DNA from 2 places in the Rossellomorea sp. LJF3 genome. Region 2 is predicted to be linked to the other one. Evidence: a T-box and tRNA genes for the amino acid it is inferred to sense, from the RefSeq annotation. Region 2 holds a T-box; the other holds one or more tRNA genes.

Region 1 (10,577 bases), on a different contig from region 2:
AGGGAATAATTTTTATAAGAAAATATAAAAAAGCCTTGAAAAATTATATCCACACGATATAATAATACTTGTCCTTAAAAAGAGACAAGACATAGTCTGGTGACAATGGCGAAGAGGTCACACCCGTTCCCATGCCGAACACGGAAGTTAAGCTCTTCAGCGCCGATGGTAGTTGGGGGATCTCCCCCTGTGAGAGTAGGACGTCGCCAGGCTATATACAATGGAGGATTAGCTCAGCTGGGAGAGCATCTGCCTTACAAGCAGAGGGTCGGCGGTTCGATCCCGTCATCCTCCACCAAGTTTTTTACGAAAGTAAAATAAACTTCATTAATTTTTGCGTAAGCAAAATATCTTTCCATGAATCACTTATATTAAGCATCATACACGCCGGTGTAGCTCAACTGGTAGAGCAACTGACTTGTAATCAGTAGGTTGGGGGTTCAAGTCCTCTTGCCGGCACCATTTGGTTTTTTTGATGTGAGCCATTAGCTCAGTTGGTAGAGCATCTGACTTTTAATCAGAGGGTCGAAGGTTCGAATCCTTCATGGCTCACCATAGATTTTTGCCTTGGCAAAATATCTTACCATTGTTTTTCTCCAATGTGAAAAACAAAATTATATGCGGGTGTGGCGGAATTGGCAGACGCACCAGACTTAGGATCTGGCGCCGCAAGGCGTGGGGGTTCAAGTCCCTTCACCCGCACCATTTCTTTTGCGGAAGTAGTTCAGTGGTAGAACACCACCTTGCCAAGGTGGGGGTCGCGGGTTCGAATCCCGTCTTCCGCTCCAGAGACTTGCCGGGGTGGCGGAACTGGCAGACGCACAGGACTTAAAATCCTGCGGTAGGTGACTACCGTACCGGTTCGATTCCGGTCCTCGGCACCAAAGATTTTTGCGTAAGCAAAATATCTATCCTTACGTTACTTATTGAAAAAAATATTCTATTTAGCGCCCGTAGCTCAATTGGATAGAGCGTTTGACTACGGATCAAAAGGTTAGGGGTTCGACTCCTCTCGGGCGCGCCATATATCGGGAAGTAGCTCAGCTTGGTAGAGCACTTGGTTTGGGACCAAGGGGTCGCAGGTTCGAATCCTGTCTTCCCGACCACTTCTTTGGGGGCCTTAGCTCAGCTGGGAGAGCGCCTGCTTTGCACGCAGGAGGTCAGCGGTTCGATCCCGCTAGGCTCCACCAAGATTTTTTGCGCCAGCAAAATAATCTTCAGTGATTTTGCACAGCAAAAAAATCCTATATGTTTTACGAAAGTGAAACTTAATACTATGTTATATGTTTCTTGGCGGTGTAGCTCAGCTGGCTAGAGCGTACGGTTCATACCCGTGAGGTCGGGGGTTCGATCCCCTCCGCCGCTACCAATAGGGACCTTTAGCTCAGTTGGTTAGAGCAGACGGCTCATAACCGTCCGGTCGTAGGTTCGAGTCCTACAAGGTCCACCAAGTACCATTTTCATTACGGAGGAATACCCAAGTCCGGCTGAAGGGATCGGTCTTGAAAACCGACAGGGGTGTAACAGCCCGCGGGGGTTCGAATCCCCCTTCCTCCTCCATTTTCTCTTTTAAAAAATATTATCGTCGCGGGGTGGAGCAGTTCGGTAGCTCGTCGGGCTCATAACCCGAAGGTCGCAGGTTCAAATCCTGTCCCCGCAATACCATTTTTGCTTGTTATTAATAAGAGATTAACTTTGCTCTTTTATGAGTCACGCAAGGATAGTTATTTTCACTATCGTGAAGGTAATGAAAGTTATTTTGCTTACGCAAAAAACTCTGGTCCGGTAGTTCAGTTGGTTAGAATGCCTGCCTGTCACGCAGGAGGTCGCGGGTTCGAGTCCCGTCCGGACCGCCATTTATCTTTTGATGGTTCAATTGAAAATTTAATCTTCTATATAATACGGCTCAGTAGCTCAGTTGGTAGAGCAATGGACTGAAAATCCATGTGTCGGCGGTTCGATTCCGTCCTGAGCCACCATTTTTCTATTTAGACAAATTATGGCGATTGTGGCGAAGTGGTTAACGCACCTGATTGTGGTTCAGGCATTCGTGGGTTCGATTCCCATCAGTCGCCCCATATTTTATTTTGTAATGCGGGTGTAGTTTAGTGGTAAAACCTCAGCCTTCCAAGCTGATGATGAGGGTTCGATTCCCTTCACCCGCTCCAATTCATTTTTGGGCCTATAGCTCAGCTGGTTAGAGCGCACGCCTGATAAGCGTGAGGTCGGTGGTTCGAGTCCACTTAGGCCCACCATTTCATTATTCCGCAGTAGCTCAGTGGTAGAGCTATCGGCTGTTAACCGATCGGTCGCAAGTTCGAATCTTGCCTGCGGAGCCATATTTGGAGAAGTACTCAAGTGGCTGAAGAGGCGCCCCTGCTAAGGGTGTAGGTCGGGCAACTGGCGCGAGGGTTCAAATCCCTCCTTCTCCGCCATTAAGGCCCATTGGTCAAGCGGTTAAGACACCGCCCTTTCACGGCGGTAACACGGGTTCGAATCCCGTATGGGTCATTATGAAGAGACTATCATTGTTGATAGTCTTTTTTTTGTTGTTCCAAGTAGCACTTTGTCATGGAATAAAGCTGATATAAGCAAGTTTTAGAAAAAGTTTGTTCCAGGTTTCTGCGTCGATGGATATATTATCGACTTTCCTCCGTTTATTAACAACTTCCTCATTATTCCACTCAAAAGCAAATTTCCCATAACAGCAGAGAAGGTCAATGATTATCAAAAATCAAAATCTAACACCTCTTTCCTCCCTTCATTCGACACCGCTATTCCATCTTCCACCCAACCATAATCCTATACAAAGTACCGGAATCCCTCTATGTTTCCTACAAATATTAATTTTTTCACAAAATAATTTTCGACAAATTTCGCTATGAATTCAACGTAATTCCCCTATGTTTTTACAATGTAAACCTTACCATTTAGAATAACTTTCCAAATCGGCCGGTTTTTCATATATCCATGTAGTAAATTGTCGTAATTGAACGACGATTATAAAGAGGATTTTGGTGATGTTGTTAGAAAGTAGTTATGTAGATTGAAAAAATGTAGGTGAGATGATGAACGCAATGACCATAACAGATTACGATGTGTTTTTGTTTCATGAGGGAAATTTGCAGCAGGCCTATCAGTTTATGGGTGCACATGTGAGAAGGGATTCCACTGGGACCTATACAGAATTTTGCGTTTGGGCACCGAAAGCAAGGCATGTTTCATTGGTGGGTTCCTTTAATCAATGGAATGGGAATGGATATGAATTAAAAAAGCGGAACAGTGAAGGTCTGTGGACGATTCGAGTCGATAAGGATCTGGCGGGAGAAACGTATAAGTATGAGATTACGACTCCCCTTGGGGCAAAGAAGCTGAAGGCGGATCCGTACGGGTTTGCTTCTGAAAGGCGTCCTCATACGGCAAGCGTCGTGTATGAGCTGGAGGGCTTTGAATGGGAAGATGAGAAGTGGCTCGAGGACCGATCATCCACTACGATCTACGACAAGCCTATGGCGATTTATGAAGTCCATTTAGGTACGTGGAAGAAGGAAGCAGGAACGTTTCTATCTTATAGGGAATTAGCGCAGCAATTGATTCCCCATGTGAAAGAGCAGGGATTCACCCATATTGAGCTGCTGCCTGTCACGGAGCATCCATTTGACCGGTCCTGGGGTTATCAGGGTACGGGATATTATTCCCCTACCAGTCGCTACGGCTCACCACATGATTTGATGGCATTTGTGAATGAATGTCATTTACATAATATTGGCGTGATCCTGGATTGGGTCCCAGGTCATTTTTGTAAGGATGCGCATGGGTTATATGAGTTTGATGGTTCGTTTGCCTATGAGTACAGTGAGGAAAGGGACCGGGAGAATTATACGTGGGGAACGGCGAACTTTGACTTAGGCAAAGGGGAAGTGAGGAGCTTCCTGATTTCCAATGCCCGCTTCTGGATGGATCAGTATCATATCGATGGCTTCAGGATCGATGCGGTAGCGAACATCATCTATTGGGCGAATCAGGGTGAGCTTAACCCGAATGAAGGCGCCATACAGTTTTTGAAAAACTTGAACAAGGCCGTTTTTGAGTTTGATTCTTCGATTCTGATGATTGCAGAGGATTCTACGGACTGGCCACAGGTGACGTCTCCTGTTCATTATGGAGGACTGGGATTTAATTATAAGTGGAATATGGGATGGATGAATGACGTCCTTAAATATATGGAAACCGATCCATCTGAACGAAGGCATGTGCATTCTCTCATTACGTTTTCGTTGTTATATGCGTTTTCAGAGAATTATGTTCTTCCCTTCTCCCATGACGAAGTGGTGCATGGGAAGAAGTCGTTATTAAATAAAATGCCGGGGGATTACTGGCAGAAATTCGCTCAATACCGTTTGCTCCTCGGCTTCATGATGGCTCATCCAGGAAAAAAGCTTCTGTTCATGGGAAGTGAACTGGCCCCGTTTTCAGAGTGGAAGGACCTTGAGGAATTGGATTGGCATTTATTGGATTACGAATTTCATCACAAATTCAATTCATATTTCAAAGAGCTTATGCATTTATATAAAGGTGCTGAACCATTATTTCAGATGGATCATCGTTCAGACGGATTCCAGTGGGTTGATGTAAATAATGCAGAGCAGCAGATTTTCTCTTTCATCCGTTATGGGATAGAGAAGGGAGATCATCTTGTGGTGATCTGCAATTTCAGTCCCCATGTGTATCATCAGTATAAGGTGGGAGTAGATAAGGTTTCTTCGTATGAAGAGATTTGGAATAGTGATGATGAAAGGTTTGGAGGTTCCCATCAGGTGAATCCCAACCCGCTTACCGTGCACAATGAGCCGTATCATGGAAGAGATGGGTATGTGGAAATGACGATTCCACCATACGCAGCCGTTTATTTAAGACCAATCGAGTGAAAGGGGAGAAGAGTAATGGCAAAAGGTAGATGTGTGGCCATGTTGTTAGCAGGTGGAAAAGGGAGCAGGTTAAGTTCATTGACGAAGAGTCTGGCGAAACCGGCCGTACCATTTGGAGGAAAGTACCGTATCATTGATTTTACCCTGAGCAATTGTACGAACTCAGGTATCGACACTGTCGGTGTTCTTACCCAGTACCAGCCCCTGGTATTGAATTCTTATATCGGGATCGGGAGTGCATGGGACCTTGACCGTAAAAACGGTGGTGTGACCGTCCTGCCCCCATATGCTGAATCATCCGAAATGCGCTGGTATACGGGGACGGCCAGTGCCATTTATCAAAATATGAATTACCTTGAGCAATACGATCCCGAGTACGTATTGATTCTGTCGGGTGATCACATTTACAAAATGGATTATAGTAAAATGCTTGATTATCATATCGAGAAAAAAGCAGATGTCTCGATTTCAGTCATTGAAGTGGGGTGGGATGAAGCGAGCCGCTTCGGACTGATGAACGCGAATGAGGATATGCGTGTCACGGAGTTTGAAGAAAAACCACCTTTCCCGAAAAGCAATCTTGCTTCGATGGGCATTTACATCTTTAATTATTCCGTGCTGAAGGATTATTTGGAGATGGATGAACGGAATCCGGATTCGAGCCATGACTTTGGGAAGGATGTCATTCCTCTCCTACTTGATGAAAAGAAAAAACTGATGGCATATCCATTTGAAGGCTATTGGAAGGATGTCGGAACGGTCAAGAGCCTTTGGGAAGCGAATATGGACCTGATAGATGAAGAGAATGAATTGAATCTGTTCGATCATGATTGGAGAGTGTATTCGGTTAATCCGAATGAGCCGCCTCAATATATTTCAGAAGACGCCCTTGTGGAGGGATCTCTTGTAAATGAAGGATGTACGATTGAAGGAACGATTCAAAAGTCCGTCCTCTTCCAGGGAACAACGGTGAAAAAGGGAGCGCATGTCAGTCGTTCAGTCATCATGCCGGACGCTGTCGTTGAAGAAAATGCCTATATCGAGCAGGCGATCGTGCCATCGAATGTAAGGGTTCCAAAGGGATTGTGCATCATGCCGGAAGAGGGATCTGATGAAGTGATCCTCGTGACGGAATCATTCATTGAAGCACTGCTGGAACAGGAAAGAGTGTAAGGTTCAAGACCATCTTAACAACATTAGAGGAGGAGAAGTGTTTTGAAAAATACGATGCTTGGTGTTATTGACGCTACGAGTTACTACGATTCCTTGGAGGATTTATTATTACATCGCTCATTAGCGGCCCTTCCCATTGCCGGGAGATACCGGTTGATTGACTTTGTCCTTTCCAATATGGTGAATTCCGATATCGGCAGCGTTGCAATCTTTCCAAAGTTTCAATACAGATCACTGATGGATCACCTCGGATCAGGGAAGAACTGGGATCTGAACCGGAAGAGGGATGGCTTGTTTTTCTTTCCTGCCCCTGGACTGGAAGCGAATGAAGAAGGTGTCGGGTCCTTTAATCACTTTGCCCATCATATGGACTATTTCAGACGCAGTACACAGGAATACGCCCTGATCAGCAATTGCTTCACGTTATGTAACATCGATTATCAACCCGTACTGGAGCGTCATATCCGTATCGGTTGTGATATAACGGAAATGCGTTACAATGGCAGCTCCTTAGACATGTACTTAGTCAAAACGTCTACACTGATTGATTTGATCGGGAACAGGCGTGAGACGGGCTATACGTGTATGCAGGATGTGGTGGATGACATGGATGGCGGATTTAAGGTGTGCGGATATGAGCATGAAGGATTTGTTCAAACGATTGATTCCATTGAAGAATACTATGATGCCAGCATGAAGCTTATGAACTTATCCTATTGGAAAGAGCTGTTCAAGAAAGATATGCCTATTTATACGAAAGTAAAGGATGAGCCGCCGACACGCTACACATCAGCTGCAAGTGTGAAAAACAGCATCATCGCCAATGGATGCTTCATTGAAGGCAAAGTGAAGAATTCTACCATGTTCAGAGCGGTGAAGGTCGGCAGGAATACCACAATTTCTAACAGCATCATTATGCAGAAGAGCCAAATTGGAGATAACTGTGTACTGGAGAATGTGATTCTGGATAAAGATGTGAAGATAGAAGATGGTGTCAAGCTTATCGGGGAAGCAAACAATCCAATTGTCATTCGCAAAGGGATGATTCAAGGAGCGCTGATGAATTCGTGAAAGTGTTATTTGTAGTATCTGAGTGTGTCCCATTTATTAAATCCGGGGGCTTGGCGGACGTTGCAGGCGCTTTGCCCAAGGAGTTAAGAAGTTTAGGCACGGATGTCAGGGTGATTCTGCCTAAATACGGCGGGATCCCTCAAGCATTCCGTTCAAGAATGAAGCGGAAGAAAGAATTTTTCGTGTCAGTGGGCTGGAGAAATCAGTATTGTGGAATTGAAGAGTACAGTGAAAATGGCGTGACCTATTATTTTGTGGATAATGAATATTATTTTAACCGGGATCGTTTATACGGATACTTTGACGATGGGGAGAGATTCTCCTTTTTTACAAGGGCAGTATTGGAAAGTATCGCTGTTCTTGATTTCTATCCTGATGTGATTCATTGTCATGATTGGCACACGGGCATGGTTCCGTTCTTACTCAGAAGCGAGTATCAGGAGAGACCGGGCTACTCATTCATCCGCAGCGTATTCACGATTCATAATCTGCAATTTCAAGGAATCTACCCTAAAGAGGTGATGACGGAGTTACTCGCTATCCCGGAGAAGTATTTTCATCATGAATACCTCGAATTTTATGGAAATATCAATTTCATGAAAGGCGCGCTCATTTCTTCGGACTTCGTTACAACGGTCAGTCCTACGTATAAAGAGGAAATCCTCACGCCTTACTACGGGGAAAAGCTTCATAATATACTTGGTCAGCGGTATAACCAATTATTGGGGATCCTCAATGGGATTGATGATGAAGTGTATAATCCTGATGACGGGGAGTTTCCTTTCTTCAGCGGGAATCTTCAAGGAAAGAAGCAGGCAAAGCTTCATCTGCAAAAAAGCCTCGGACTTCATGAGGATGAAGGAATCCCACTTGTGTCCATCATTTCGAGACTGACGAACCAAAAGGGTCTTGAAATCATCAGGGGCGTCTTTCATGAGATGATCCAGGAAAATGTACAGTTTGTCCTGTTGGGGACAGGTGATTGGGAGTTTGAACAGTTTTTCAGGGAAATGGAGTGGACGTATCCTGATAAGGTCAGAGTACAGATCGGCTTCAATGAAGAACTGGCGAAGCAGATCTATTCCGCCAGTGATCTGTTCCTGATGCCTTCCAAGTTCGAGCCTTGCGGGCTGGGACAGTTGATCGCCATGAGATACGGGGCCCTGCCACTTGTAAGGGAGACAGGCGGGTTGAACGATACCGTTGAATCCTACAATGAGGAGACAAAGAGCGGCAACGGCTTCTCATTCAAAAACTTTAATGCTCACGATATGCTTTACACCTATAGAAGAGCCCTATCGTATTACCACGAAGATCCGGAAACATGGAATCATATTGTACGTAATGCAATGAATAAGGATTATAGTTGGGCCCAATCGGCCTTTAAATATAATCAACTATACGCTGACCTGGTATCAAGGAGTGAAAGCCATGTTTTCTGATCCGATTGAATTTAAAGAATTGTTTCTGAAGAAGCTTGAAATGATGTATGGAAAGACGTTTCCTGAGTCCACCAGTCAGGATCAGTTTTTCACGTTAGGCCATTTGATACGTGAATATATTTCGATGAACTGGATCCATACGAATGAGCAGTACCGTTTCAATAAACAAAAGCAGGTGTATTATTTATCCATCGAGTTCCTGCTGGGGCGTCTGCTACGGCAAAATCTGACGAATCTGGGGATCTACGAAATTGTGGATAAAGGGCTTAAGGATCTTGGAATCGACCTTGCGGAAATGGAAGAGGTGGAGCACGATGCAGGACTGGGAAATGGCGGCCTTGGCCGTTTAGCCGCCTGCTTTCTGGATTCCCTGGCTTCCCTCAATTTACCCGGTCATGGATATGGTATCCGTTATAAGCATGGATTGTTCGAACAAAAGATCGTGAACGGATTTCAGATGGAGCTTCCGGAACAGTGGCTGCGTCATGGACATGTTTGGGAGGTCCGCAAATCCGACCTGACAGTCGAAGTGCCTTTCTGGGGGAAGGTGGAATCCTATACGGAAAAGGATGTCTTAAGGTTTCGACATGTAGATGCAGAAATCGTCGCGGCGGTTCCGTATGATATGCCCGTAGTGGGGTTCGAAACGTCGACGGTCAATACGCTGCGATTATGGAGTGCCGAGCCTGCCGCCTATAAAGCGGGAAAAGATATGATGAAATACAAGCGTGATACAGAAGCCATCACGGAATTTCTTTATCCAGACGATACCCACGAGGAAGGGAAGATCCTGCGCCTGAAGCAGCAATACTTCCTGGTGTCAGCAAGTATCCGATCCATTTTGGATTCGTATTTGTACCGAAATGGGGATCTGAAGGAACTGCATGAGAATATTTCTATCCATATCAATGATACCCATCCGGTTCTTGCCATTCCGGAGTTGATGAGGGTCCTTCTGGATGAATACTCCTTTGAATGGGAAGAAGCATGGGAAATCACGACGAATACATTCGCCTATACAAACCATACGACGCTGTCAGAAGCACTGGAGAGATGGCCGATTCGTATATTCCAGCCCCTCCTGCCAAGAATCCACATGATTGTGAATGAAATCAATGAACGGTTCTGCAGGGAATTATGGAAAGAATATCCCGGTGAGTGGAAGAGGATAGAGGACATGGCGATCATCTCTCATAATGAAGTCAAAATGGCCCATCTTGCCATTGTAGGAAGCTTCAGTGTGAACGGTGTGGCAAAGATCCACACGGAAATCCTGAAGCAGCGGGAAATGAACTTATTCTATCAATATTATCCTGGAAAATTTAATAGTAAGACCAATGGGATCACCCATAGAAGGTGGCTCCTTAATAGCAACCCATCCCTTTCGAACCTGATTACCTCTTCGATCGGGGATGAGTGGATCAAAGACCCTTCCAAACTGGTGAAGCTGAAGGAGTATCATCATGATACGGCATTCCTGAAAGACCTGTATGATGTGAAGCAGGGAAATAAACAAAAGCTTGCCGGGCTGATATATGAAAGCAATGGTATCATTGTCGATCCGTCTTCGATATTCGATATCCAGGTGAAGCGGCTTCATGCATACAAACGTCAGTTAATGAATGTGTTGCATATCCTTCACCTGTACAATCGCTGTGTGGAAGATCCGGGATTTGATTTTCATCCACGTACATTCATTTTCGGGGCAAAGGCGTCCCCGGGTTACTATTATGCAAAAAAGATCATTAAGTTGATCCACTCTGTAGCAGATCTCGTAAATGATCACCCGCTTGTGAAAGGGCGCATTAAAGTCGTGTTCCTTGAAAATTACCGGGTGTCCCTTGCAGAAGAGATCATCCCGGCAGCTGACTTGTCCGAGCAGATCTCAACGGCAAGTAAAGAAGCGTCCGGTACGGGGAATATGAAGTTCATGATGAACGGTGCTTTGACCCTTGGGACACTT
Region 2 (10,577 bases):
CAGTATTTATTCCGGCTTTGCCAATGAAAGTCTCCAACTTGCATCCTCAACATTGGGACAAGTAAAGACAGATGGCGTAAATGTTGTTGAGCAGTTTAAAGAGGTCAATCAATATGCCTTCAATTGGCTGTCGGACAAGAAAAAAGAATTGACCCTCAAAGATTTTGGGTTTATTTTTGAAAAATTCATTCAAAATTAATTTGCATCATCCGGCTGACATCATCAGCCGGATGATCATTACGGCAATTCAGGCATATCAGTCCCTTTCCACTCCTGAATCCCATTGTCCTCTATGATTCCCAAAGTTACATCAGCAATATCCGGATCTGCTATTAATTGATCCTGTATGGCAAACTTAATGTCATCCGCTTCTGACAGGGGTAACCCCTTTTTCAATTCAAGATATGATTCAACATGGTAATAGCGGCCTTCCTGTGTGATCCGCATCTTAAAGATATCGATGACCGCTTCATGTTCAAAGATGGCAGCAGCAATCCGGTCTTCCACTTCTTTTGGTGCAGCAACCCCTATCAGACCAACCATATTGTCATAACCAACCCTGAATGCAACCCCCACCATCAGGAATCCGATCATGATGGTCACAATCCCATCCAATAGTTGAAACGGAGAGAAATAAGAAACAAGGACCGCTATCAAAGCAAGAATGGCACCTGATACAGCCACTAAGTCCTCATAAAACACAAGTCTTGTTGGGGGCGCTGCCCGCTTTACATGCGTGAACGCACCTGTTACAATCCCAGCTCCCCTGCTTTCCACACGGGCTTCCTGACTGATTTCCTTCATCACTTTAAAGAGGATCGTTCCATCAATAAAGATGTTCAGGAGTAACACGAAAACATTTATCCATATCCCTTTCACTTCAGCGGGATGTTTGAGTAGATGAAACCCCTCACGAATCGTTTCATAAGCCATGACCGAAACGACAATGACCGCAATCATACAAAATAGATTAATGACACGCCCAAAACCTGTCGGGAACTTTTCCGTCGGCTTCTTCTCTGAAAGAACACTGCCAATAAATACAAAACCTTGATTGACGGCATCGGCTAACGAGTGCATGGCGGAGGCAAACATTGCCCCACTCCCACTGATAAAGAATGCCGCCCCCTTTGCGATTGCAAGGATGCCATTTCCCACCATTGCAAAAAATGAAGATTTATTTCCTTTTTTCATTAATGTGAAAAATGATTCATTACTCACCAAGCTCACCACCTTACGTTTTATCAAGCTACTAGATAGTATCTCTCAATCATCCCCTTTCATAAGTCGATTGACGAACCTTTTGTGCTTTTCTATACTGTAACAAGAAATGTGAAATCATAAGAATTCGAATCTAATCAGGTCAGGAGAACTAATCATGGATTTTACCATACAACATCTTTCCTTTTATTTAATCCAGGTAGAAGGAAAAGGCGAAGAAGCAGATAAACGACATAAGCACTTTCAAACATTAACCGGTGATGAGTATGAGGAAAGCCCCCTTAAAAGCTTCCTGGACGGTGAACTGACTAAGATCGTCAAGCGCAAGGTGGACAGACACTCCAAGTCAGAATCCGCCCCCACTAAAATTGGCCGCTTTGTTGTAGAACCCGGTCATGAGCTTACATCGAATCCAAACTACAATCTATTTCATCGAACCCGTTATGCTGAAAGCAAAGAAGATTTTCGTGAAGCATGTGATCAGATTGTCCAAATGTACATAGAAGCCAGCGCTATTCGCGGCGGAGCATTTTTAGTAGCCACCGCAAAGCTCACCAAATTTTTTGATGATCCCTTTTTATTCCTCATGAAATGTGATTTCGAACCAAAGGTTGCCACCATTACGGATGAAGCAACCCTGATACATAATGTGGAAATGGCAATCACGACGAAAAATATGAAATCCATCCAATATCCGTATATGCCTGAAGAAGGCATGATGGATTCATCCGAAATCAAGATTCATCAAGCTTCACATGCGAGATACTTTGAAGATTTCCTGAAATGGGTGGAGTATGAAAAATCCATGCCCGAAATCGTCAAATCACAAGTATACGGCATGGTAAAGGAACATATATCTGAAACCTATGCGGAAGAAAGTGATGAACGGGTCGAATTTGAAGAAGCCGTGGAAGAATGGGCCATCAGTCCAAAGCGTGAGCTGCAGGAACGGTTCACGACGGAGCAAGTCGTGGAAGCGACTTCCCAAATCGTCGAGCAGTCCCCTGAAGTGGAACTGAAAGTGAAGCTTGACCATGTTGCAGTAAAAGCCCTTCTCTCAGATTTCGGAGACAGCATTCACTTGGCGAAAGTGAACGGCCGATACGTCCTGATGATTGAAAGCGAGTCCGTCATGTTTGAAAAAGGATTCTCCCCATTGGAATTTTTAAAGCCGGATGAACTCCATGAAGTGATTCAACGGATACAGGATAAGGAATGAGATGGAGAAACTGGGACATATCTAAATCCATCTTCTCTAAAGACGAACAATCAAAAAATTAGGTAGGCTCACTTGTTACACCGCTTTTGATTTCCGTGCAAGACTTCGCTTTCCTCGGGCGGAAGGCAAGCCTCCTCGTCGCTGACGCTCCTGCGGGGTCTTACCTATTCCGCTTTTCCCGTAGGAGTCTTCGTCTTGCACTCCAATCAAAAGCTAGATTCTGCTCTTTACAGTGTATAAACTTCAGCAAAAATTTTAGAAGTCCCGTTTTACCATAATTGTTAATCATACAAAGACTTTATAGTTTTCGGATGTTCGATAATTCGGAGCATAATTAGTCATTCACATCACATCATGTAAGAAAGAGTATTTGTAAAAGTGACGGTAATTGATCATTGGAACTTATAGAATAAGAGTTGGTGTATGCAACGGGGGACTCTACAATGTTATAGTTAAACACTTACGCTTGGAAAGTTGATTGGAGCGGAAGTTGCTCGACTCCGGCGGGAAACGCTGGACAGGTGAGACCCCGCAGGGCTTTTGCCTGAGGAGGCTCACCGCCAGCCCCGCGGAAAGCGAGCAACTGGAGCGGAAATCAACCACTACTCACTACATCCTAAACCAACAGTATTTACGTAGACAGCTAAATGATAAATCCGAACGATTGCAAATGATCGTTCGGATTTTCTTTTAACTAAACTCTTTTGTCCCAACTTCTTTTTTCAATGAAATAACAAAATTTTCTTGTATAAATAATGCTCATAAAATAAAATCAAGTAAGAAAATTCTTTCTCTTTCGGAAAAAGGGGGATAACGAATGCTTACTTCTACACAACTTCAAAATATAAAGGATCTTCAGGATGTCTGCGAGGATTTTGAAGGGATAAACTTAAAATTGAACTGGGAAATGCTAAAGAAGAGAAAGAACGATCAAGATGATTTCCTTCTTTATAAGGATGGCCGTCTGGTCGGATTTTTAGGAATTTACGGATTTGGTGATTCCTACGAAATATGTGGGATGATCCATCCTCAATTCCGTCGTCAGCACCTGTTCCAAGAACTGTTTCAAGAAGCACTTCACTCTTTAAATTCCCGTAAGGTCAACACGCTCTTACTTAATATTCCGGGATCTTCGACATCTGGAAAAGGGTTTATATCACATATGGACGCTGTCTATGATTTCACGGAATATGAAATGAAATGGAATAAAAAAGAGTTGGTCATAGATTCTGATTCTGTCGGAATCAAAACAGCGGATGAACAGGATATCGAAACCATCATCGACCTTGATGAAACCTGTTTCGGGGTTGTCAGAAGTGATGCCGAATCCTATACCAAGAGGCTATTTGAAGAGTCCAGGGAAGGAAATCTTATGATTATCATTGATGAGAAAGTGGTTGGCAAGATAAGGGTTCAACGAACGAACAATAAAAGTTTCATTTACGGGTTTGCGGTATTCCCATCGTTTCAAGGAAAGGGAATTGGAAGAAATGCATTATCACAGGTCGTAATGCAGGAATCCAAGTGGACCGATGATATATACCTTGATGTGGCTGCAACGAACAGCAAGGCATTGAATCTTTATGAATCAAGCGGTTTTCAAACCTTTTACAGTCAAGAGTATTATCAATATCTCATTAAATAATGAAAAAAGCACAGTTCAGCCACTGTGCTTTTTATTTATAAAATATGTGCTCGACCTTCCAGGTGTCTCCGATTGTCAATATACCGTGGGAATAATATGGAAGCTTCCGTTTATCCGTGGGAGAGCCGGGATTGAACAATAGGACTCCTTTCATAAAGCGGGAAAAGGGTATGTGGGAGTGACCGAAGACGATCAGATCCACATCAACATCATCAAAGACTTCCAGAGCTCTTTTTTCAGTGGTCTTCCCCTTTCCGTCCCCATGCGTTATACCGATCTTCATGCCCTTTCTTTCTATGATCCTTCTTTTCGGGAGAAGGGATTGGAGTTCAGTGTCATCGACATTTCCAGCAACGGCAATCAATTCTCCGTACCCCTTGAATTCCATATATACATCATGGGTCCCGAAATCTCCCCCATGAATGATGAGATCACTCTCCATAAGATCTTTCTGAAGGATAGGAGGGAGTCCCCTTCCTTTTCTCGGCATATGAGTGTCAGAAACAATGACGATTTTCATTTCATTCTCCTTTGGATTTCTCATTCAGCTTTTCCCTTTCTTTATCGATCCATTTCAATTCAATCCGGTTGAACAATGGTAAAGTATTCTTTACTGTCAACTCCAAGGGGAGGGATACACTTCCCCAATGCGGTTGATGGGTCATCCCTAACCGTTCCCCCACCTTTGAAGCTGTAAAAGGTATAAACGGCTCGATGATACTTCTAAGATTACTGATGATATAAATGAATTCTTCAAGTACCCTTTTCCCTTCTTCCCTGTTTTCTTTCACTATTATCCACGGTTTCTGATCATCAAAACGTTTATTACACCACCTGATGAATTCAAATACCTCCTCAAGCCCTTGTCTCGTACTTCCTGATTCAATCCAATGACCGGCGGATGAGAATACCTCTTCCACTTTTTGTTGGACCCTCTCATCTACTTTGGTTACGATCACATTGTCACCGAATTCTTTCTTATAGAATTTCACGGTACGTTGAACAAGATTTCCGAAAGCACCGAGAAGTTCACTGTTATGGCTGTAAATAAATTCTCTCCATGAGAAGTCTGCATCCCTCTTTTCAGGTGCATTGATCGTCAGAAAATAGCGGATCGTATCAGGATGGTAAGCACTAAGAAGATCCTTTACCCAGACAGCCCAATTCTGGCTCGTCGATATTTTCCTTTTCTCCAATGTCAGATACTCATTTGAGACAATGTGACCCGGTAAATGGGTTTCTTCATTCATGCCCAGAAGGACGGCTGGCCAAATAATCGTATGAAATGGAATATTATCTTTTCCATGTACATAATAAGAGAGGGTGTCTTTATCCCAGAATTTGTTCAGACTTCCCTTCTCTTCCCCGGCCCATTTCTTTGAGGCACTCAAATATCCACACACCGCTTCTATCCATACATAAATCTTCTTGTCGTGGAATCCTTCAACCGGAACCTCCACCCCATTTTCCAAATCTCTTGTAACCGGGCGGTCCTTCAATCCCTCTTTATGGTAGCGGCCTGTAAGCTGTACGGCATTATCCCTCCACTTTCCTTTCTGTTCCTGTAGCAGCCTCTCTAAGGGTTGCTGGAATTTGGAAAGAGCAAAGTATAAATGGGTGGTCGTTCTCAGGACCGGTTCCTCACCGCAAATTTTACAAAGTCCATTCAATAAGTCCGTTGGATCCAGTACAGTCGAACAATGATCACATTGATCTCCCCTCGCCGTCGAACCGCAAACTGGACAGGTTCCTTCTACGAACCGGTCAGGCAGGAACCGCTGATCGTTCAAACAGTATACTTGCTCAACTTCTTTTTCATACAGCCATCCCTGTTCATGAAGGGTGGTAAAGATTCTTTGTACCTCCTTGTGATGATGTGGATGATCCGTCCTGGTATACTCATCATAGCTGAATCCCAGTGATCGAAAGGAGCGGACAAACTCCTCATGGTAGCGATCTGCTACTTCTTCTACCTTGATCCCCTCCTGTCCCGCCCGAATCCCGATCGGGGTCCCATTACAGTCGCTCCCTGAAACATACAAAACACTTTCCCCTTTCAAGCGGTAATAACGGGCAATGATATCACCCGGCAGCAATGCAGCGATGTGTCCCAAATGCAGGGAGCCATTGGCGTAAGGCCAAGCCCCACCTATAAAAACAGTCATAGTGTTTTCCTCCTCGATATAAATAAAAACCCCTCGTCCTGCGGATATCGAAAGACATCCAAGGACGAGGGGTTAAGCTCGTGGTACCACCTTAGTTCATAGCCTGCTCACGCAAGACCACCTCAACAAGTACGGAGCAAGATAAGCCCTTATACCGTGGCAGTGATAACGGACGCCCAACCCCGTTCTACCCTACACCCCATTGGTTCGAGTAGAATGCTCCGAGACCATTTTCCATAGGTTATCTCCCTGCTTCTTTTCAGCTTCCGAAGCTCTCTGGTAAGGGACTTACACTATGTACTCTTCTCATCAATGCAAATTAGATTTGATTATATTATGCCACTTTTTCAAAAAATTGCAACATTACAGTTAAGGTTTTACTTCACAGGTTTCGTGGAAAAGTGAAAGATAGAACATCAATTTGAAAATACAGGAAACGAGGTGATGCCCTGTTGTTTACGCTGCAGAAACAATTTAAGCGCCCGAAAGGAATCCTGGGCTGGGTTGTGGGGAAAGTAATGGAGTTTGATAATCGGAAGATCAACAATTGGTCCATCAAACAACTGTCCATCGAAAATGGCGATCGCGTTCTTGAAGTGGGATATGGGCCGGGATATTGTATTAAGCGAATTTCCAATCGATTCCCTGATACCTTTGTGGACGGGGTCGATCTTTCCGAAACAATGAAAGAAGCGGCTCAAAGCAAGAATCAGAAAGCCATAGAGAAAGGCAGGGTTCGCCTGTTCGCTCAGGACATCAGTCAATTCGAGTTGAACGATGTTCAGTATGATCGAATCTTTTCCGTTAATAATTACCCGTTATGGAATGACCAGAAGCAGGCACTCAGACACTTATACAAGATGCTTAAAACCGAAGGAACCATCCTCATTACCGTTCAGCCCCGGGGAGATGAAGAGCGGGACAGCAAAGCTCGACGCTATGGGGAAGAAATTTCACAGGCTCTACAGGAAACCGGCTTTAAAAATATTTCTCTATCTTATAAAGATGTAAGCCCTGCACTGACTGTCTCCATAAAAGGGGTAAAATAATTCATAATGTCAAGTAAACAGCCGACCCTTTTAGGATCGGCTGTAGTTAGAGGAATTCACGAGTGAAAAGCTCCTGTCTTTGATGCTCCGATTAACTCCCTGATTTCATCATAGGAGTCCTGCTGAATAAGGTCTATGATCTTACTTCCGACCACTACCCCATCACAGTTCTCACTCATGCTGCGGACATGATCGGGGCTCGATATCCCAAATCCCGCCAGAACCGGAACCGGACTATTGCTCTTTAGCTTGTTTAAATGACGGGATATATTCTCAGCAAACCCCTCTCTTGTTCCTGTAATTCCATTAATCGTGACGGCATAGAGGAACCCTTCTGTCACAGAGGCTAATTCCTTCACTCTTTCCAAAGAGCTGGTGAGGGTTGCCAATTGGATGATGGCTATTTCTTTTTCCTTCGAAGGCTGCTTGACCAAATCGTAATGCTCCAGCGGCAGATCAGGAATGATCACTCCATCCACCCCAGCCTTTTTACAATCGTCGAAGAAGCATTCTACACCATATTTGTAAATCGGATTGATATAGGTCATAAAAATCAGGGGGATCCCAATTTCTTTTCTTCTTTCAGTCAATACATCGAACACCTTTCGAAGTGTTGTTCCCTTCTCCAACGCTCTTTTACCCGCTTCTTGAATCGTCGGTCCATCGGCAACGGGATCAGAGAACGGTATACCGACTTCGATGGCAGTCGCCCCACCTTCTTCAAGCTTCTTTAAAGTTGTTATCAATGTGTCTATGCCACCGTCTCCTGCCATTATATAGGGGATGAACAGCTTATTCCCCCGCTTTAATTCGGCTTCAAGGCTGCTTTCAAGAAATTTTTTACCCATGCTGACTACCTCCCAATAACTCTTTTACTTGTTCAACATCTTTATCCCCTCTCCCGGATAGACATATGACGATTGATTGGTCCTTTGTCATGCCTTCAGCCAACTTCACTGCATAGGCAACGGCATGGGAGCTTTCGAGTGCAGGAATGATTCCTTCAGTCTGTGATAATTGTTTGAATGCTTCCAGCGCTTCGCTGTCAGAAATGGAAGCATAACGGACTCTGTCAATCTCTTTTAAATAGCTGTGCTCAGGTCCTACACCTGGGTAGTCAAGACCTGCAGAAATGGAATGGGCTTCCTGTACCTGCCCTTCTTCATTCTGAAGGAGATACATCATGCTTCCATGAAGGATTCCGACAGATCCTTTCGTTAAGGTGGCGGCATGTTTGTCTGTTTCAATACCGCTTCCGGCTGCCTCGACACCGTATAAGTCCACTTCTTTGTCTTCAATAAACGGGTGGAACATCCCAATGGCATTACTTCCTCCCCCGACACATGCCACGATGGCATTTGGAAGACATTTTTCTTTTTCAAAGAATTGTTTCTTCGTTTCTTTTCCAATGATACTTTGGAAGTCCCGTACCATCTTCGGAAATGGGTGTGGACCTAAAACGGACCCCATTATATAGTGGGTGTCTTCAACATTGGCTACCCAGTAACGCAGCGCTTCATTCACGGCATCCTTCAATGTGGCACTTCCCTGGGTGACGCTGATTACCTTTGCTCCGAGCAACTCCATCCTGAATACGTTCAGTTTCTGCCTGCGGATATCTTCCGCACCCATGAAAATGACACAATCAAGGTTTAACAGAGCACATACGGTGGCGGTTGCAACCCCATGTTGGCCAGCTCCTGTTTCCGCAACGACTTTTCTTTTTCCCATCCGTTCAGCAAGGAGGGCCTGACCGATCGTGTTGTTGATTTTATGGGCACCTGTGTGATTCAGATCTTCCCGCTTCAAATAGATTTTGGCTCCCCCTATCTGCCTGCTGAGGTTTTCTGCAAAGTAGAGAGGATTTTCCCTTCCTACATAATCCTTTAAGTAGCTTTGCAGCCTCTCTTGAAAACGTACATCATTGATTGCTTCATCGTAAGCGGACTCGAGTTCCTGAACGGCTTTCATCAATGATTCAGGAACGAACCTTCCACCAAATTGACCAAACAGTCCTTTATGATCTGGTTGTGCATATAACATTCTTCTTCCTCCATTCACTGTTTTCATTTATTCAAACACCGATTTAGCTTCCTTTATGAATGCTTCCATCTTTAACCGGTCTTTCTTCCCATCCGTCTCAACCCCGCTCGAGACATCCACCATATAGGGACGGACCTTTGTGATGGCTTCCCTGATATTGTCCGGATTTAATCCCCCTGCAAGAATCAGCTGCTGAGGAATGTTGAGGGAATGTGCATAATCCCAATTGAATGTGGTGCCATTGCCACCACGATGGGGTCCCTTTCCGCTATCCAACAAAACCATCTCACCCTGAAATTCCTCAATCCTGTCTATATCTTTTCTTTCCTTCACCGAAATCGCCTTGATAAATGGAAGATTGAGAGCTTCACAGAATTCCACTGATTCATCCCCGTGCAGCTGAACATAATCGAGCGGCACGAGATGAAAGATCTCTTCCAGTCTTTCTTTTGATTCATTCACAAACACGCCGATCTTTAATAAACCTGGAGGAACGGCTTTGCTGATCTCGGCCGCTTTCTCCACATCGACTTTCCTTTTACTCTCGGCAAATACGAACCCTATGGCATCGGCTCCCGCTTCCACTGCCCACTCGGCTTCTTCCTGTCTTCTGATTCCGCACACTTTGACTTTTGTCATTTCTTCCCACCTTTTTCAACCTTGAGAGCGGAAAGGGTAACGGCGGGATCTTCACTTCTCATTAACGTTTCCCCGACGAGGATCCCTTGTGCCCCTGCATCTTTCACTCTCCTTGAATCTGACTCATCCTTGATTCCACTTTCACTTATGAGTACTACTTCCCTGCCTTTCACCATCGATGCCAGGGATTCAGTGATTAATAGATCCACTTCAAAGGTTTTCAGGTTCCGATTATTCACCCCGATTATAGTAGCACCGAGTTCTAAGGCATCCATCATTTCTTCCTCATTATGAACTTCTACAAGAACCTCCAGTCCAAGATGTGAGGCATAAGAATATAATTCTTTCAGTCTGGTGAAATCCAGTGCGGCCACAATTAGCAGGATCACATTCGCCCCTGCATCCCTGGCACGATCGATCTGGATTTCATCGATGATAAAGTCCTTACACAGAATCGGGATAGATACGGCTCTTCGAACATTCGCAAGATCCCCCATCCTCCCTTTGAAAAATGGTGTATCCGTCAGAACAGATATGGCGCATGCTCCAGCTTCTTCATAGATAGCGGCCTGTAATTCCGGATCCACTTCCGTCCG

Evidence for each region. A T-box is a leader RNA that pairs with one kind of tRNA and senses whether it is charged. The one in region 2 lies ahead of metG (methionine--tRNA ligase), so its partner is inferred to be a tRNA-Met.
Region 1: it has a tRNA-Met gene. The T-box ahead of metG (methionine--tRNA ligase) is inferred to sense a tRNA for this amino acid. The anticodon was not compared.

Annotation. Positions count from the first base shown of each region.
Region 1 covers NZ_JBANLY010000016.1:77,510-88,086, reverse strand. Annotated here, with positions in the region: rRNA gene rrf (5S ribosomal RNA) at 96-212, shown strand; tRNA gene V8G47_RS15325 (tRNA-Val) at 223-298, shown strand; tRNA gene V8G47_RS15320 (tRNA-Thr) at 387-462, shown strand; tRNA gene V8G47_RS15315 (tRNA-Lys) at 480-555, shown strand; tRNA gene V8G47_RS15310 (tRNA-Leu) at 621-705, shown strand; tRNA gene V8G47_RS15305 (tRNA-Gly) at 714-788, shown strand; tRNA gene V8G47_RS15300 (tRNA-Leu) at 796-884, shown strand; tRNA gene V8G47_RS15295 (tRNA-Arg) at 948-1,024, shown strand; tRNA gene V8G47_RS15290 (tRNA-Pro) at 1,030-1,106, shown strand; tRNA gene V8G47_RS15285 (tRNA-Ala) at 1,115-1,190, shown strand; tRNA gene V8G47_RS15280 (tRNA-Met) at 1,293-1,369, shown strand; tRNA gene V8G47_RS15275 (tRNA-Ile) at 1,374-1,450, shown strand; tRNA gene V8G47_RS15270 (tRNA-Ser) at 1,468-1,560, shown strand; tRNA gene V8G47_RS15265 (tRNA-Met) at 1,587-1,660, shown strand; tRNA gene V8G47_RS15260 (tRNA-Asp) at 1,780-1,856, shown strand; tRNA gene V8G47_RS15255 (tRNA-Phe) at 1,904-1,979, shown strand; tRNA gene V8G47_RS15250 (tRNA-His) at 2,003-2,078, shown strand; tRNA gene V8G47_RS15245 (tRNA-Gly) at 2,095-2,168, shown strand; tRNA gene V8G47_RS15240 (tRNA-Ile) at 2,179-2,255, shown strand; tRNA gene V8G47_RS15235 (tRNA-Asn) at 2,265-2,339, shown strand; tRNA gene V8G47_RS15230 (tRNA-Ser) at 2,345-2,435, shown strand; tRNA gene V8G47_RS15225 (tRNA-Glu) at 2,440-2,511, shown strand; gene glgB (1,4-alpha-glucan branching enzyme) at 3,078-4,928, shown strand; gene V8G47_RS15215 (glucose-1-phosphate adenylyltransferase) at 4,944-6,101, shown strand; gene V8G47_RS15210 (sugar phosphate nucleotidyltransferase) at 6,144-7,172, shown strand; gene glgA (glycogen synthase GlgA) at 7,169-8,614, shown strand; gene V8G47_RS15200 (glycogen/starch/alpha-glucan phosphorylase) at 8,604-10,577, shown strand, end outside.
Region 2 covers NZ_JBANLY010000001.1:423,448-434,024, forward strand. Annotated here, with positions in the region: gene V8G47_RS02220 (PH domain-containing protein) at 1-199, shown strand, start outside; gene V8G47_RS02225 (cation diffusion facilitator family transporter) at 238-1,194, opposite strand; gene V8G47_RS02230 (DUF3900 domain-containing protein) at 1,379-2,440, shown strand; gene V8G47_RS02235 (GNAT family N-acetyltransferase) at 3,258-4,085, shown strand; gene V8G47_RS02240 (metallophosphoesterase family protein) at 4,117-4,605, opposite strand; gene metG (methionine--tRNA ligase) at 4,607-6,250, opposite strand; T-box leader at 6,308-6,572, opposite strand; gene V8G47_RS02250 (class I SAM-dependent DNA methyltransferase) at 6,703-7,299, shown strand; gene trpA (tryptophan synthase subunit alpha) at 7,356-8,147, opposite strand; gene trpB (tryptophan synthase subunit beta) at 8,140-9,342, opposite strand; gene V8G47_RS02265 (phosphoribosylanthranilate isomerase) at 9,370-9,981, opposite strand; gene trpC (indole-3-glycerol phosphate synthase TrpC) at 9,978-10,577, opposite strand, start outside.